2 regions of the Paraburkholderia sp. TE9906 genome follow, and region 2 is predicted to be linked to the other one. Evidence: riboswitches for the same ligand, from Rfam matches in the RefSeq annotation. Region 2 holds a riboswitch; the other holds the start of a gene.
What was found. Region 2 has a riboswitch for thiamine pyrophosphate ahead of thiC (phosphomethylpyrimidine synthase ThiC). Riboswitches for the same ligand answer to the same signal wherever they lie in the genome.

Region 1 (7,917 bases), on a different contig from region 2:
ACACCGTGTTGATCACGATCCGCATGATGTCCTGCACGCCGTCGGTAATCTTCAACTGCAGCAGGTTGTTCGCCGCGATGTAGACGTCGCCGATGTTCGAGAAGAAGTTCGTCACACTGTCGCGCACCGGCTGCGGAGTCGCCCACACGTAGCCCTTGGCGACCGGCTTCAGCGCGTACTGGTCGATCTTGTCGTTGACGGTGAAGATGGTGCGGTTCAGGCCTTCGAACGGATCGCCCTTGGTGGCCGTTTCCACCGTGGCGCAGCCGGCCAGCACCGCGGCCGCCACCACGATCGTGCCCAACTGGAAGGCGCGCACGCCTCCGATGCGTGTGGTCTGCATTCGTGTTCTCCTTATTGACCGGCCGCGCCGGCGGCAGACGAACCCGGCGCCGCAGCCGCCGGGGCGGGCGCGGCCGTCGCGGGCTTCGACGCCCCCGAATCCGCGGCCTTGCTATACAGGAACTGGCCGATCAGATTTTCCAGCACGATCGCCGATTGCGTCATCGAAATCGTGTCGCCGGCCTTCAGCATTTCGGTGTCGCCGCCGGGTTCGAGTCCGATGTACTGTTCGCCGAGCAGACCCGAAGTCAGGATCTTCGCGGAGGTGTCTTTCGGAAACTGGTACTGCTTGTCGAGATCGATCACCACGACTGCCTGATACGCATTGCTGTCGAAGCCGATCGACGCAACCCGGCCCACCGTCACGCCCGCGCTTTTCACCGGCGCGCGCGCCTTCAGCCCGCCGATATTGTCGAACTTCAGCTTGACCGGGTACGTTGCCTGGAAAGACAACGAGCTCATGTTGCCGGCCTTCAGCGCGAGAAACAGCAACGCCACGAAACCCAACACCACGAACAGGCCGACCCAGAAGTCGAGAGCAGTCTTTTTCATCGTCATCCCAAAGTGAATCTGCCACGCCGCCAACGCTGCCCGCCGCGCGCGTCCAGTGACGCGTCGCCGGCGGCCAACGTGCCGCGCAGTCTTAGCTGAACATCAGTGCGGTCAGCAGAAAATCGAGCCCGAGCACCGCCAGCGACGCATACACGACCGTTTTGGTCGTCGCGCGCGACACGCCTTCCGGCGTGGGCTTGGCTTCGTAGCCCTGAAACAGCGCGACGAAGGTCACCGCGAGGCCGAACACCACGCTCTTGACGACCCCGGCGCCGACATCGCGCCAGACGTCCACGCCACCTTGCATCTGCGACCAGAACGCGCCCGCGTCGACGCCGATTAGCAGTACGCCCACCACATAACCACCCAACACGCCGACCGCGCTGAAAATCGCGGCGAGGACCGGCATCGCGACAATGCCGGCCCACAGGCGCGGCGCGACCACGACCTTGACCGGGTCGACCGCCATCATTTCCATCGCGGTGAGTTGCTCGCCCGCCTTCATCAGGCCGATCTCGGCCGTGAGCGACGTGCCGGCGCGGCCGGCAAACAGCAGCGCGGTCACCACCGGTCCGAGTTCGCGCACGAGCGACAGCGCGACCAGCAGGCCCAGCGCCTGCTCGGAACCGTACCGATTGAGCGTGTAATAGCCCTGCAACCCAAGCACGAAGCCGACGAACAGCCCCGACACGGCAATGATCACCAGCGAATAATTACCCACGAAGTGGATCTGCTTCGTGACAAGGCGCGGACGACGCAGCAACGGGAAGAACTCGAGCAGCAGCCGGAAGAAAAAACGCGTGGCGTAGCCGGCCGTGCCGAGCCCGCCGATCACCGAGCGACCGATCGCACTGATCATGACTGGCCTCCGCCGATGCCGAAGTCCGCCGCCAGCGACGCCTTGCTCGGATAGTGGAATTTGAACGGGCCGTCCGGGGCGCCGTCGATGAACTGCCGCACTGTCGGATCGGCCGACGCGCGAAGTTCGGCCGGCGTGCCTTCGGCGTGGACCCCGCCGTTGGCGAGAAAGTAGACGTAATCGGCGATCGCGAACGATTCAGGCACGTCGTGCGTGACCAGGATCGAGGTGGCGCCCAGCGCCTGGTTCAGCGCGCGGATCAGGTTCGCGGTAATGCCGAGCGAGATCGGATCGAGACCGGCGAACGGCTCGTCGTACATCATCAGTTCGGGGTCGAGCGCGATGGCGCGCGCGAGCGCCACGCGCCGCGCCATACCGCCGGAAATCTCCGACGGCATCAAGTCGCGCGCGCCGCGCAAGCCGACCGCGTTGAGCTTCATCAGCACGAGGTCGCGCAGCAATTCTTCGGGCAGATCGGTGTGCTCACGCAGCGCGAAGGCCACGTTTTCGAACACCGACATGTCGGTGAACAGCGCGCCGAACTGGAACAGCATGCCCATTTTGCGGCGCAGCGCGTAAAGGCCGTCGCGCGTCTGCTGGCCGACGTCCTGGCCGTGAAAGAGGATCTGGCCGCGCTGCGCGCGCACCAGACCGCCGATCAGACGCAGCACCGTGGTCTTGCCGCAACCCGAGCCGCCCATGACCGCGACGACCTGCCCGCGTTTGAAGCGCAGATTCAGGCTCGACAGGACGAGCCGGTCGCCGTAACCGAAGTCGACGTCGCGCAGCTCGAGTAAGGTCTCGGGGGAGGAAGACACGAAACTGACAGTCCTTTTACACGGAAGGCCGAATTATAGGGCCATCATGCAAAAGCTGCCGTGAGGTGCCCTGTCTCTAAAATAAGCCCGACGATTATTGCGTAAACGCTTGCTGCAGCGCAGAAACGGCGGCCGCCGGATCGGCTGCTTCCGTGACCGCGCGCACCACCGCAGCACAGCCGACACCCGTCGCCAGCACGTCGGGCAGCACCTGCAGGTCGATGCCGCCAATCGCCACCAGCGGCACGACACCGTCGAGCAGACGCACGTAGCGCGCAAGGCGCTTGAGACCCTGCGGCGCGGTGGGCATGACCTTGGTCGTGGTCGGAAACACCGCGCCCAATGCAATGTAGCTCGGCCGAAAATGCAGCGCTTTCAGAATCTCGTAGAAACCGTGCGTCGACAGACCCAGCCGGATGCCGGCGGCGGCCAGCGCGGAGAGGTCGGCGGTATGCACGTCTTCCTGACCGAGGTGGACGCCATACGCGCCCGCTTCGAGCGCGGCCTGCCAGTGGTCGTTGATGAATACCTGAGCGTCGTGCGCGCGTCCGGCGGCCACGCAGCGGGCGATTTCGCGCTTCAGCTCGTCGGCGGGTTCGGCCGATTTGCGGCGCAACTGCACCGTCTTCACGCCGAAGGCCACCACCCGCTCGGCCCATTCCGCGCTCGGCAGCACCGGATATAGGCCGAGCCGGTCCGGGCAGCGCGCGAACGCTTGCGCGGGCGCGGCCGGCAAACCGGCAAGGCGCGGGAATCGCGCGATGTCGGCCGGAAAGGCGTCGTCGGCGCGAGTTTCGTCGCCGTCGCGCCACGCGAGCGCCAGCACCAGCGCATCGTGCGGGTCGAAACCACAGTCGAGAAACGCGGCCAGCGCGGCAATCCAGTCGTCCGCCAGATGACCTTCGAGGCGGTACTTCTCGCCGCCCAGATGCAGCGTGGCCGTGTCCTGCGCCGCTTCAACCACGCCGGCGCCCTGCACCAGCCAGCGCGCCATCTGCTCGCCGTGCTGCTGGGCGTCGGCGATCACGATCAGGTCGCCGCCGTTGGGCTCGTCCGGCGCGGTCAGGCAGATGCGCCACGGCGCGTGCGTCGGCGGCCAGTCGCCGAGGCGCGCGCGGATGCGCTCGGTGGCTTCGGTGAGTTCGTCGGCGGGCGGCCAGAACAGGTCGCGATGCTTCAATGCCAGTGTTTGCGTCATGCGGCGCTCCCGTCTTGGTGCCAGAACGGCATGCCGACCACCGGCGTGCTCGCGTGCGCGCTTTCGCGCTCGGCCATCGGCCCCGCCAGAAAAGCCTGGCGGCCCGCTTCGACGCCCAGCGCGAACGCGCGCGCCATCGCATCGGGGTGCGTCGCCTGCGACACTGCGGTGTTCAGCAGCACGCCGTCGAAACCCCACTCCATCACCTGCGCCGCATGCGACGGCACGCCGAGCCCGGCGTCGACGATCAGCGGCACGTCCGGCAGCCGCTCGCGCAGCACCCGCAGCCCGTAAGGGTTGATCACACCCTTGCCGGTGCCGATCGGCGCGCCCCATGGCATCAGCGCTTCACAACCGGCGTCGAGCAGACGGCGGCCGATCACGAGGTCTTCGGTGCAATACGGCAGCACCTTGAAGCCGTCCTTGATCAACTGCGCGGCCGCTTCGATCAGCCCGACGGGGTCAGGCTGCAACGTGTAGTCGTCGCCGATCAGTTCGAGCTTGATCCAGTCCGTTTCGAAGATTTCTCGCGCCATGTGCGCGGTAGTCACCGCCTCGCCGACTGTCAGGCAGCCGGCCGTGTTCGGCAGCAGCGGCACTCCGTGGCGCTTGAGCAGATCGAAGAAGCCGGCTTCGGCGCCGCCTTCGTTCATCTGCCGGCGCAGCGCGACGGTGACCATGCCGGGGTGCGCCGCGTCGATCGAATCGGACAGCGACTGCAGCGACGGATAGCGCGAGGTGCCGAGCAGCACGCGGCTCGCGAAGGATTGGCCGTACAGCGTGAGCGCGTCGGCGGTTTGGGGGGAAGTCATTTGCATCATCGGGTCTCCGGCAAGGCGTGGCGGGCGGCGGGGCAACGCTTAGCCGCCGGCCACGGGTTGCACGACATCGAGCCGGTCGCCCGGCTGCAGCGCGCGCGCCGCATGCTGGGTGCGCGCGACGAAATCGCCGTTCAGCGCGACCGCGAACGGCGGGCGCGCGCCGTACGCGGCGAGCGCATCGGCGACGGTCGCGCCTTCGGGCAGCGACAACGGCTTCTGATTGATATGAATGTCCATGGTGTTCGAATGCGGTTCAATCGATGGCGAAAGCGGCGGGCGAGCGGCATGGGAGCGCGCAACGCTCATGCCGGCTCCCGCGCGCAATCCTGTTGGAAAAGCTCGCTCCAGCGCGCGTCGCGGCGCCAGTCGGCGAACGCGTCGGCATCGCCGATACGGCCGTCGAGCAGCGCCGACGCGAAGCGCACGGCTTCGTCGGCGACTTCGGGCACGATCATGTAGCCGTGCCGGTACAGCCCGTTCACGCGCAGTGTCCGCGCGCCGTCCCACAGGAGCGCCGGACGGTGGTCCGGCAAGGTCGGGCGGCACTGCGAATTCAGTTCCAGGATGCGTGCCTCGCCGAAGCCCGGATGCACGGAAAACGCCGCGCTCAGCAGTTCGAGCGCGGAGCGCACGCTGACCGGCGACATGTCCTCGCCTTCGACTTCAGTAGCGCCGATCACGTACAGGTCGTTCTGCTTCGGCGCGATATAGAGCGGATAGCGCGGATGCAGCAGCCGCACCGGGCGCGTCAGGTTGATACCTGGCGCATGCACCCGCGCGACTTCGCCGCGAATGCCCCGCAGCGTGGGCAGCACGGGCTTCGCACCGAGGCCCCGGCAGTCGATCGTGATGCGCGCGGACGGCAGCGACTGCTCGTCGACGGGCGTGTTCCAGTGAGTGTCGACGCCGCGCTGGGCAAGCCCCGCGGCCAACGCGGCCAGCACCTGGCGGTTGTCCAGTTGGCCTTCACGCGGCAGCAGCCAGCCCTGATTGAAGCGGCCCGCCAGCGCGGGCTCGGCCGCGCCGACCTGGGCGCCCGCCAGCGTCACGAAACCGCCGTCGAGCAGGTCGGCCGGCGCGTTCGAGCGAACCCGGCGCTCGAACAGCGGCGCTTCGGTGCGGTCGGCATGATGCCAGACGACCAGCGTGCCATTGCGCTGGAAGAACACCGGCTCGGGCAATTCGGCCAGCAACTGCGGCCAGGTATCGAGCGAACTCGCGCCGAGACGCGTGATCAGCAGCTCGGCGCTGGCGGCTTCGGCGAGCGGCGCGAGCATCGCCGCGGCGACCCACGCGGCGGCCTGCGAACCGGCGGCGTCGCCGCGCTCATACAGCGCCACGCGATGTCCCTGGCCCGCCAGACGCCACGCGACCAGCCGGCCGCAAAGACCGCCGCCGAGGACGGCGAAATCAGGTTGGGCGGACCGGTTCATCGCGCGGACTCCCGCGTGGGCGCCGCTCTACGGCGGCAAGCAAGGCTGAAGCACGACGCACCGACGGCGACGTAGCGAAGAGCAAAACACATATCTGAAGAATAGGCGGTCATCGAGTCCTTTCCGTACGGCAAAAAAACGCACGTACCCAGGACGAAACCGGCGGGTGAAGCCGGCCGGACAATACGCGCGCACTTACGTACGGACGCCGTCCGGCGGGGAATGGAAGACTGGCTGCTTCCGGAAACTTCCCGCGCCGGTATTACCCGGATCGGGTGCAAAGGGTCTCTCTCAGCCTCGCCGCCGCAGCCTGAAAATCAAGCCGCCTGTGGGCGAAGCACCCCTGTTTCGTCACAGGTCATTAGACCATAAAAGGCGCGGCACCCGCAAACCAGCGGCTCGCGCGCGCAGCCGGCGTTTGATCCGGCACCTTGTTTCATTGCATCGATGTGGGCGGACCCGGCGCTCTGGCACAATGCCGGGACCGGATGCCGCAAGCGCGCCTCGCCGCATGCGCGACGGGCGGCGCCAAGGCGAGGCCCTTAAGCGAAAATTAATTTTCGCTTAAGGGCCTCACGCCAGAATCGGGCGCTCGCCTGGACGCGCGTTCGCCGAATTACGTCGCCCGGGCAGGTATCGCACCGCCGTCGCAGAGCGGCCCAACATTGGGCCGCTTCGCGGCGCAATAGCCCGACATGGGCCGGCCGGAGTCGGGTCGGCGCTTCGGATCAGCACTTCGGGCCTGCACTTCATCAGGACGCTCATGACACCCAATATTTCTGCCAGCCCCGCGCTACCGCCCGACGAAAAAGTCTCCGCCTGGAGCCTGATCAAACCCTACTGGGTTTCCGAAGAACGCAAGACGGCGTGGGGCTTGCTCGTTGCGATCATCGTGATGAACCTGCTCGTCGTGTGGATCAACGTGCGCCTGAACCGCTGGAGCGCCGACTTCTACAACGCGCTGCAATCCAAGAACGTGCACGATTTCCCGCACCTGCTGATGGTGTTCTCGGGACTCGCGTTCGGCTTCATCATCCTCGCGGTGTACGGGCGATACCTGCGTCAGATGCTCGGCTTCCGCTGGCGCCAGTGGTTGACCACGCGCTATCTGAACGAGTGGCTGCACGACAGCGCCTTCTACCGGATCGAACGCGACCGGCTCGCCGACAACCCCGACCAGCGGATCAGCGACGACCTGCAATCGTTCGCCACCACCACGCTGTCGCTGACGCTCGATCTGCTGTCCACGGTCGTCACGCTGGTGTCGTTCATTACGATCCTGTGGTCGCTGGCCGGTGCGTTGACCATCTCGCTCGGCGGCATGCCGTTGCAGATTCCCGGCTACATGGTGTGGGCCGCGGCACTGTATGCGGTGGTCGGCTCGCTGATCATCCAGAAGGTCGGCCATCCGCTCGTGTCGATCAACTACCAGGCGCAGAAAGTCGAAGCGGATTTCCGTTTCGGCCTGATCCGGCTGCGTGAGAACGCCGAACAGATCGCGTTCTACAACGGCATGGACACCGAGAAGTCGAACGCGCACTCGCTGTTCGGCCGCATCCGCGACAACTGGTGGCAGGTGATGAAGTACACCAAGCGGCTCACCTTCGTGCTGAGCTTCTACGGCCAGATCGCGATCATCTTTCCGCTGGTGGTCGCCGCGCCGCGCTACTTCGCGGGCGCCTTCACCTTCGGTGTGCTGATGCAGATTTCGAGCGCGTTCGGCACTGTCAGCGATTCGTTCTCGTGGTTCATCAATAGTTATGCGAGCCTCGTCGAATGGCGCGCCACCGTGAACCGGTTGCGCGAATTCAAACGCGTCGTGCATGCGCCGCGCCTGAAGGAATCGGTCTCGCCGGCTACCGAGCATGGCGGCATCAACCTGCATTTCGTCGAC
Region 2 (7,917 bases):
CACACGAGCAAACCGAGCAACACCGTCAACAGAATCGAATGCTTGAAGGTCTTCGCGAACACCACCCCTTCCTTGCCTTTGAGTTCGGTGGTCGCCACGCCGGTCGAAATGTTTTGCGGTGAGATCATCTTGCCCATCACACCGCCCGATGAATTGGTCGCCGCCATCAGCACCGGACTCAGATTCAACTGGTTGGCCGCGACCACCTGCAGATTGCCGAACAGCGCATTGCCCGACGTATCGCTGCCAGACAGAAACACCGCGACCCAGCCGAGGAAGGCCGACACCAGCGGGAAGAACGGACCCACCGACGCGACGCCGAGACCGAGCGTATAGGTGAGCCCCGAATAGTTCATCAGATAGGCGAGCCCGACGATGGTCGCCACCGTCAGGATGGCGATGCGCGTCTGCACCCACGTGTCGGCGATCGCCTTGCCGAATTCGCGCGCGCTCAGGCCGACCACGAACGTCGTGATGAGCGCCGCGACCAGAATCGCCGTGCCGGTGGCGAGCGGCTGGAAGTCCCACACCGCGCCATAAGGCGTGTTGTACAGCGTGATGAACACGGCCTTGTCGAGCCCCGGCCACGGCACCTTGACGTCGCCGATCGTGAAGACTCTCGCGATGGTCCAGACGATCACCACGACCGACACGATGATCCACGGATACCAGCCCTGGCCGCCGCTGATCTTGCCGCGCACCTCGCCGATCCGGTCGACGTTGATCGCGAATTTAGGATCGGCGGCGGGCTTCCAGATGCGCAGGAATGCGATCGTCAGAATCAGCGACACCATCGACGACAACACGTCGGTCAGGCTGTAGTTCACGTAGTTCGACGCGATGAACTGGGTCAGCGCGAAGCTCGCCCCCGACACCAGCAGCACCGGCCACACGCGCAGCATGTTGCGAAAGCCCGCATACACCGCGATCACATAGAAGGGCAGCAGCAGTGCGAAGAACGGCAACTGACGGCCGACCATCTTGGCGAGCAGATCGGACGGCAGGTGCGTCACCGCGCCGAGCACGGTGATCGGTACGCCGAGCGCGCCGAACGCGACCGGCGCCGTATTGAAGATCAGCGTAAAGGTGAGCGCTTCGAGGGTGGGGAAGCCCAGCAGGATCAGCAGCGAACTGGTAATGGCGACGGGTGTGCCGAAGCCGGAAATCCCTTCGAGCAACGCGCCGAATGAAAAGCCGACTACGACCAGCACGACCCGCCGGTCGTTCGGCAGGTTGTCGATCATCCACATGCGAAAGGCCGCGAAGCGGCCCGAGCGTTGCGCGATGTTGTACAGCAGGATGGCCGTGACCACGATCCACATGACCGGCCAGCAGGCGAACACCGCGCCCGCGAACACGGAGTTCAACGCGAGCCCGACCGGAAACTGCCACACTGACACCGCCACGATCAGACCGACGATCAGCCCCGCGAGCGAGGCCTGCCAGGCCGGCCTGCGCGCCCAGCCGAGCAGAAGCAGCACGACGATGATCGGCAACGCGGCGACGAGGAATGAAGGTAACAGCGCATTGCCGACCGGGGTGAGTAGTTGGTGAAACATCACGTCTCCTTGGTATTGTTCGGCGCGACGCGGGGATCACGAATGAGAGGCGCGTCTCTGTAGCAGGATGGACGAACGTCAGCGGAACGTAAGAGTCGAACCGCATTGCTTATTAAACGGGTGCTGCATGTGCTTCCCAAGCATAGAACCCCGCGCGGGCACGTCAAGAAGGGAAACTACGGGCGCGCGAAAAGAAGTGGCGCAGACCGGTTGTCCGCACGATACGAAGCACAGTGCATGAAACGGAGCGGGCGCATGCCGCGTCATTGCGGGTGCGCCCGAATTGCAGTCAGTAACGTGGCGTCGAAGCCTGCACGCGACAGGCGTTCAGTGATGCCAATGATGTCCCCATCCTCCACCCCAATAGCCGCCGATGCCGATCGACACCGATGGTCCGTAGTAGCCTGGATAGCCGTAATACGCCGGGTAAGCGGGATAGACCGGAGGGGGATAGTAGGCGGGATAAGCCGGCGCCACATAGACGGGCGGCGGCGCTACTGCATAAGCGGGTGCCGCGTTCTGTTGTTGCTGTTGCTGCGCATCGGTCGAACCGGTTTGGCCCGCCGGGACGCCCTGCTGCACGGCCGTCGCGGGCGCCGTTGAATACGGTGAATAGTAAGCAGGGTAGTAGCCGGACGGATAGTAACCGTATGGGTAATAGCAGCCCGACAATGTCACGACGCAGAGGACGCTGCCGGCAGCAACGACTCTACGGGGCAGCCGTAAAAATACGCGCGGCAGCCATGAGCCCCTCGCGCGAACACTGTTGATGACGCGGGACTTCATGACGCGCTCCTCGTTGTGCCGTACACCGTCACCGTCGGCGTAACGAGATGAGCTTACGCTCCCGCGGCGCGAACACGATTGCAAAACCGTAACGGCGTATTTCACGACATTGCACCGCATCGTTCGACGCTTGCGCTGAACCTTCATGACGAGGCGGTTCGAGCGTCGTCATGAAGGCAAGCGTCGTGTTCGCTTTCGAAATACCGCGTGACTTACCGTGCAGTATGCGCCTTCACATCGCTTATTTGCCGACCTGATTACCGATGATGCCGCCCGCCGCCGCACCGCCGATCGTCGACAGCGCATTGCCGCCGATCGCCGCGCCCGCCGCGCCCCCCAGACCCGCGCCGATGGCGGTATCGCGCCCTTGCCGGCTCATGCCTTCACACGCCGAAAGTCCCGCAACGAGAGCGACGATGGTTGCGAGCGTGCCGATTTGTCGAATCGTTTTCATGATGCTGACTCCCGGTTGTTTAATTGAGTTTGTTGGACGTAATCGCCGAAACGTAAGAGGGACGAAAGCCCCCCGTTCATGCATTCGATGTTAGCCGCGCGTCGCGTATCCAGATGTGTGAGCTTGTCAGCGGATTGACGGCTTCGTAATCAAATGTTTCCCTTCGCCCAGCATGCGGCGTGCCCGGCTTCGCACACCCTCGCACAAACGAAAAAGCCCGCCAGTGGCGGGCTTCGATGCTGCAATGCAGGTTCCTGGCGGAACCGGACGGCGCTCAAGCCATGCCCGGTCTGCACACCGAACCTTACTGCCGCTGATAGATCTCGGCACCTTTCTTCATGAACTCGATCGACTTCACTTCCATACCTTTCTTCAGCGCTTCGTCGTCGGTGACGCCTTGTTGCGCCGCGAATTCGCGCACGTCCTGAGTGATCTTCATCGAGCAGAAGTGCGGGCCGCACATCGAGCAGAAATGCGCGACCTTGGCCGAATCCTTCGGCAGGGTTTCGTCGTGGAATTCGCGCGCCTTGTCCGGGTCGAGGCCGAGATTGAACTGGTCTTCCCAACGGAATTCGAAACGTGCCTTGCTCAGTGCGTTGTCGCGCACCTGGGCGCCCGGATGACCCTTCGCCAGATCGGCGGCGTGCGCAGCGAGCTTGTACGTGATGATGCCGGTCTTCACGTCGTCCTTGTTCGGCAAGCCGAGGTGTTCCTTCGGCGTCACGTAGCAGAGCATCGCCGTGCCGAACCAGCCGATCATCGCCGCGCCGATGCCCGACGTGATGTGGTCGTAGCCCGGTGCGATGTCGGTGGTGAGGGGTCCGAGCGTGTAGAACGGCGCTTCGTCGCACCATTCCAGTTGCAGGTCCATGTTCTCCTTGATCAACTGCATCGGCACGTGGCCAGGGCCTTCGATCATCGTCTGCACGTCGTGCTTCCAGGCGATCTGCGTGAGTTCGCCGAGCGTCTTCAACTCACCCAGCTGCGCTTCGTCGTTCGCATCGTAGATCGAGCCGGGGCGCAGGCCGTCGCCGAGCGAGAAGGCCACGTCGTACGCCTTCATGATTTCGCAGATGTCTTCGAAGTGCTCGTACAGGAAGCTTTCCTTGTGATGCGCGAGACACCACTTCGCCATGATCGAGCCGCCACGCGAGACGATGCCGGTCATGCGCTTCGCCGTCAACGGCACGTATTGCAGACGCACGCCCGCGTGAATCGTGAAGTAGTCGACGCCTTGCTCGGCCTGTTCGATGAGCGTGTCGCGGAAGATTTCCCACGTCAGGTCCTCGGCCTTGCCGTTGACCTTTTCGAGCGCCTGATAGATCGGCACCGTGCCGATCGGCACCGGGCTATTGCGGATGATCCACTCGCGCGTTTCGTGAATGTGCTTGCCGGTCGACAGATCCATCACCGTGTCGCCGCCCCAGCGGATCGCCCACGTCATCTTGTCGACTTCCTCGCCGATCGAAGACGTCACCGCCGAGTTGCCGATGTTCGCATTCACCTTCACGAGGAAGTTGCGGCCGATGATCATCGGCTCGCTTTCCGGGTGATTGATGTTGTTGGGGATGATCGCGCGGCCGCGCGCCACTTCCTCGCGCACGAATTCCGGTGTGATCGCGGTGAGGCCGTTTGGACCGAACGCGCTCGCACCGAACGCCTGGCCCGGATGCTGACGGCCCATCATCGCGGCAAGCTTCTCGCCGTTCGGGCCGCTCGTCTTCAGGCTCTCCAGATACTCGGCGCGGCGCTGGTTCTCGCGAATCGCGATGTACTCCATCTCCGGCGTGATGATGCCTTTCTTCGCATAGTGCATCTGCGACACGTTCTTGCCGGCGATCGCGCGGCGCGGCGTGCGATGCAGGCCTTTGAAACGCAGGTCGGCGGTGGCGGTGTCGGCGGCGCGCTCGCGGCTGAAGTCGCTCGACAGACCCGTCAGCGCTTCGGTGTCGCCGCGCTCTTCGATCCACGCCTGGCGCAGCGCCGGCAGGCCCGCGCGGATGTCGATCTTCGCGTCCGGGTCGGAGTAAGGGCCCGACGTATCGTAGACATAGACCGGCGGATTCTTTTCGCCGCCGAAGCTGTCGGGCGTATCGGCCTGCGAGATTTCGCGCATCGGCACGCGGATGTCGGGGCGCGAACCGCTCACGTAGACCTTGCGGGAATTCGGCAGCGGCGCGACAGCGGCTTCATCGACGTGGGCGTCGGCGGACAGGAATTTTGGATTGGCGTTCATCGTATCTCCATGCAAAGCAATGTGGGCCGCTAAGCAGGAGACGAGATGGAAGTAGTCGGAAATCGCGCGAGAGGTGAGGCGATGGGGCTGGAGTGCGAAATCCGTACGCTTCCCTGCGCTGGCATTATCCAGATCAGGTTCAAAGGGTATTTCTCACCCGCGCGGCACGGACCTCCAAGCTCCATGCGACGCAGGACCCCCGCGTTAGCAGCGCACACGATACACCGGCCACCCGCTGCTTGGCAACCCGTCCGGTTGAACCGAACCGCGCATTGGGGCGCGGACCGCCGTGTCCTATGCTGGTTGTGACGGGCTGGCGGGCGAGCTGCCGCGTGCTTGAATTGCAGCAAGATCAGAGCGAGAAATTGTCGGCGGCTTCGGGCTGGTACAGGATCTTGTCGAGCTTCAGCACTTTCTCCGTGCCGCTCGGCGGCGTGAAGCGGATGCGCTCGCCGCGCTTCGCGCCGAGCAACGCGAGGCCGGCCGGCGAGAACACGTTCAGGCGGCCTTGCGCGAAGTCCGCGTTGGGCGGATAGACGACGGTCCAGGTCATCTGCTCGCCGCTGGCTTCGTCGGTCAGGGTGGCTTGCGAATTCATCGTCACCACGTTGGCCGGAATTTCGCGCGAGTCGACGATCACGGCGCGTTCGAGGACGTCGTCGAGCATGTCCTGCAGTTTTGCGTTGGCACCGGGCGCGGAGGCGTGCTTCTCGAGGCGGGCGACATCGAGTTCGGTCAGATAACAGGGTTTCGTCTTTTTCATGACGGGTACTCCAATTCGATCTGCATAAAAGAGAACGGCGTGCGTAAGCGTTCAGCCCGGCGCCCGAAGAAAGTCCCCTTGGGGACGACGCGGCCTGAACAGTGGAGCAAGCAGCGTTAGATCGGGAGCCGGGCGGCGAGGAGCGGGAGCGTTCGGGACGGCTCACCGGCCGGACGCGGCGCGAAGTCCGCGCGCGCCTCACCGGTTGCGCGGCGGGGGCGCAAGCGGGTGAGGGCACGGGAAGTCGGGAAGCGCATCGAGGTAGCCGGCAGGTGTCGAAAGAGAAGAGGGTGAAGGCGTTGCCTGAAAACGGAAAGCAGCGCGATAGAAAGGTCCATGTTAGCACGCGGCCGAGTGTCGCCTGATTCGATCCGCGTCGGCCTGGTGCTCGGGCAACGGGCGGCGCGGTGGCACCTGGGATGCATTCAAGCTCATCGTAAAAATGTCGTTAATGGTTCTGTCGGGGTGTGTGAACTGCTGTTGTTCATTGCGTCTGCGGCAAAGGCGGCTGCCCGGTGCGGTGACATCGCGCCGGACGGCATCAGTGATACGAAACGAATCGAGTCGGCTCACGGGAGAGTGCGCATGAAAACCAAAACATCGCGGACACGGACGCTCGGTGCAGTGGCGGGGGCAATGACGCTGCTGGCGGCGCCATTGATGACGTCGGCTTCCGAGGGCGGCAGGGTGTCGTTCGTGGGTGCGATCGTGGCGCCGCAGCTGCAGATAACGGAGGGTAGCGCGGCTGATGGCGCGCGCGGCGGAGTGGCGGGCGTGCAGACCGCGCAGGCCGGCTCCGCGCTCACGCTGACGTTCAAAGCGCCGCCGGGCGTGACGGGCGGCGCGGATGTCGCGTTGCAGGTGAACGACGGCGTGCCGGCGCGCGACCTCGTGGCGGCGCGTTTCGTCGATAGCGGCGGGCGAATCGCCCCGGCCCGCAACGGTCACTACCAGGTCGGCCGCGACGGCGGCGTGTTGTCGTTGTCGCCGAAGGATGCGCGCACCGATACGCGCGTGACGGTGGTCGTGAGCTACCAGTGACTTCACGAACTCGCGTGCGCGGATTTCAGGTGATGGCGAGAGAAATGTCCCACTGCTGCACACGCTGAAAACACCGGGGATACGTCCCCGGTTTTTGTGTTGCAAGTACACCAAAAAGTTACGATTCTTTCGTTCGGCGCCGTGGGCGCTTACTGCATAATGCGATGCGCGCCGCAGCCTTGGCGCGTGTTCGCCCCGGCCCGATTTCTTTCGCAAGCCGCGGCGTTGTGGCCCCTTTGGTCATCTATCGCCTTTCCGTTCCACCGACATGTCCGCCAGCCTCGCCCGTCAGACCGCGTCTTCGATGCGGTGTCCGCCATCCCGTCAGCGGGTTTTCAGCGGGGGCGCAATACCTCGAGCGGCATGGGCGGGTTGAACGCATGTCGCTGCAACGCTCCAGTTTCTTTTCGCGCGGTCTGCCGATCCGCCTGCCGCAGTCGCACGGCGGCCAGATCGCGCTCGCCCTTGCCGTCGTGTATCTCGTGTGGGGCTCGACGTATCTCGCCGTGCACGTCGCCCTCGGTTCGTTTCCGCCACTGCTGCTCTCCGGGCTGCGCAACCTGTTTGCCGGCATAGGCCTGTTCGTCTTCGCGGTGCGCCGCAAACCGGTCTGGCCGAGCGCCGCCGAAATCCGCAATGCCGGACTCGTCGGCACGATGCTGGTGGGTTTGTCGAGCGGCATGCTCGCCTACGGGATGCGCACTGTCGGCACCGGCACGGCGGCCGTGATGGTCGCGACCGTGCCGCTCTTCGCGACGGTGATCGCCGCCGTCGCGGGCCGAAAGATCGGCCGCGGCGAGTGGTTCGCGGTCGGCCTGGGGCTGGTCGGCATCGCGATTCTGAGTCACGGCGACAGCACGCCGGGTTCGGCGGGCGGCAGTCTGGCGATCCTGTGCGGCGCGCTGTTCTGGGCGGTCGGCGCGCATCTGGCCGGGCGTCTGAAGCTGCCGTCGGACCTGTTTCTGTCGACCGCGCTGCAGATCGGGCTGGGCGGCGCGATGTCGACACTGGTCGCCTGGGTCTCCGGCGAACGCATGCTCGACATGCATGTCCTGCCGTTGCTGGCATTCATCTACCT

Region 1: it holds a riboswitch for thiamine pyrophosphate, as region 2 does, so the genes downstream of both, ACZ9H4_RS32530 (FAD-dependent oxidoreductase) here and thiC (phosphomethylpyrimidine synthase ThiC) in region 2, are expected to answer to the same signal.

The regions. Positions count from the first base shown of each region.
Region 1 is NZ_JBWCCT010000018.1:80,308-88,224, reverse strand. Features, by position in the region: gene ACZ9H4_RS32565 (MlaA family lipoprotein) at 1-343, opposite strand, end outside; gene mlaD (outer membrane lipid asymmetry maintenance protein MlaD) at 355-894, opposite strand; gene mlaE (lipid asymmetry maintenance ABC transporter permease subunit MlaE) at 986-1,753, opposite strand; gene ACZ9H4_RS32550 (ABC transporter ATP-binding protein) at 1,750-2,571, opposite strand; gene thiE (thiamine phosphate synthase) at 2,666-3,769, opposite strand; gene ACZ9H4_RS32540 (thiazole synthase) at 3,766-4,581, opposite strand; gene thiS (sulfur carrier protein ThiS) at 4,630-4,827, opposite strand; gene ACZ9H4_RS32530 (FAD-dependent oxidoreductase) at 4,893-6,023, opposite strand; TPP riboswitch at 6,255-6,378, opposite strand; gene ACZ9H4_RS32525 (ABC transporter ATP-binding protein/permease) at 6,787-7,917, shown strand, end outside.
Region 2 is NZ_JBWCCT010000007.1:477,067-484,983, reverse strand. Features, by position in the region: gene ACZ9H4_RS21760 (L-lactate permease) at 1-1,559, opposite strand, end outside; gene ACZ9H4_RS21755 (hypothetical protein) at 1,887-2,345, opposite strand; gene ACZ9H4_RS21750 (glycine zipper 2TM domain-containing protein) at 2,587-2,799, opposite strand; gene thiC (phosphomethylpyrimidine synthase ThiC) at 3,104-5,035, opposite strand; TPP riboswitch at 5,128-5,246, opposite strand; gene ACZ9H4_RS21740 (GreA/GreB family elongation factor) at 5,388-5,798, opposite strand; gene ACZ9H4_RS21735 (hypothetical protein) at 6,384-6,839, shown strand; gene ACZ9H4_RS21730 (EamA family transporter) at 7,220-7,917, shown strand, end outside.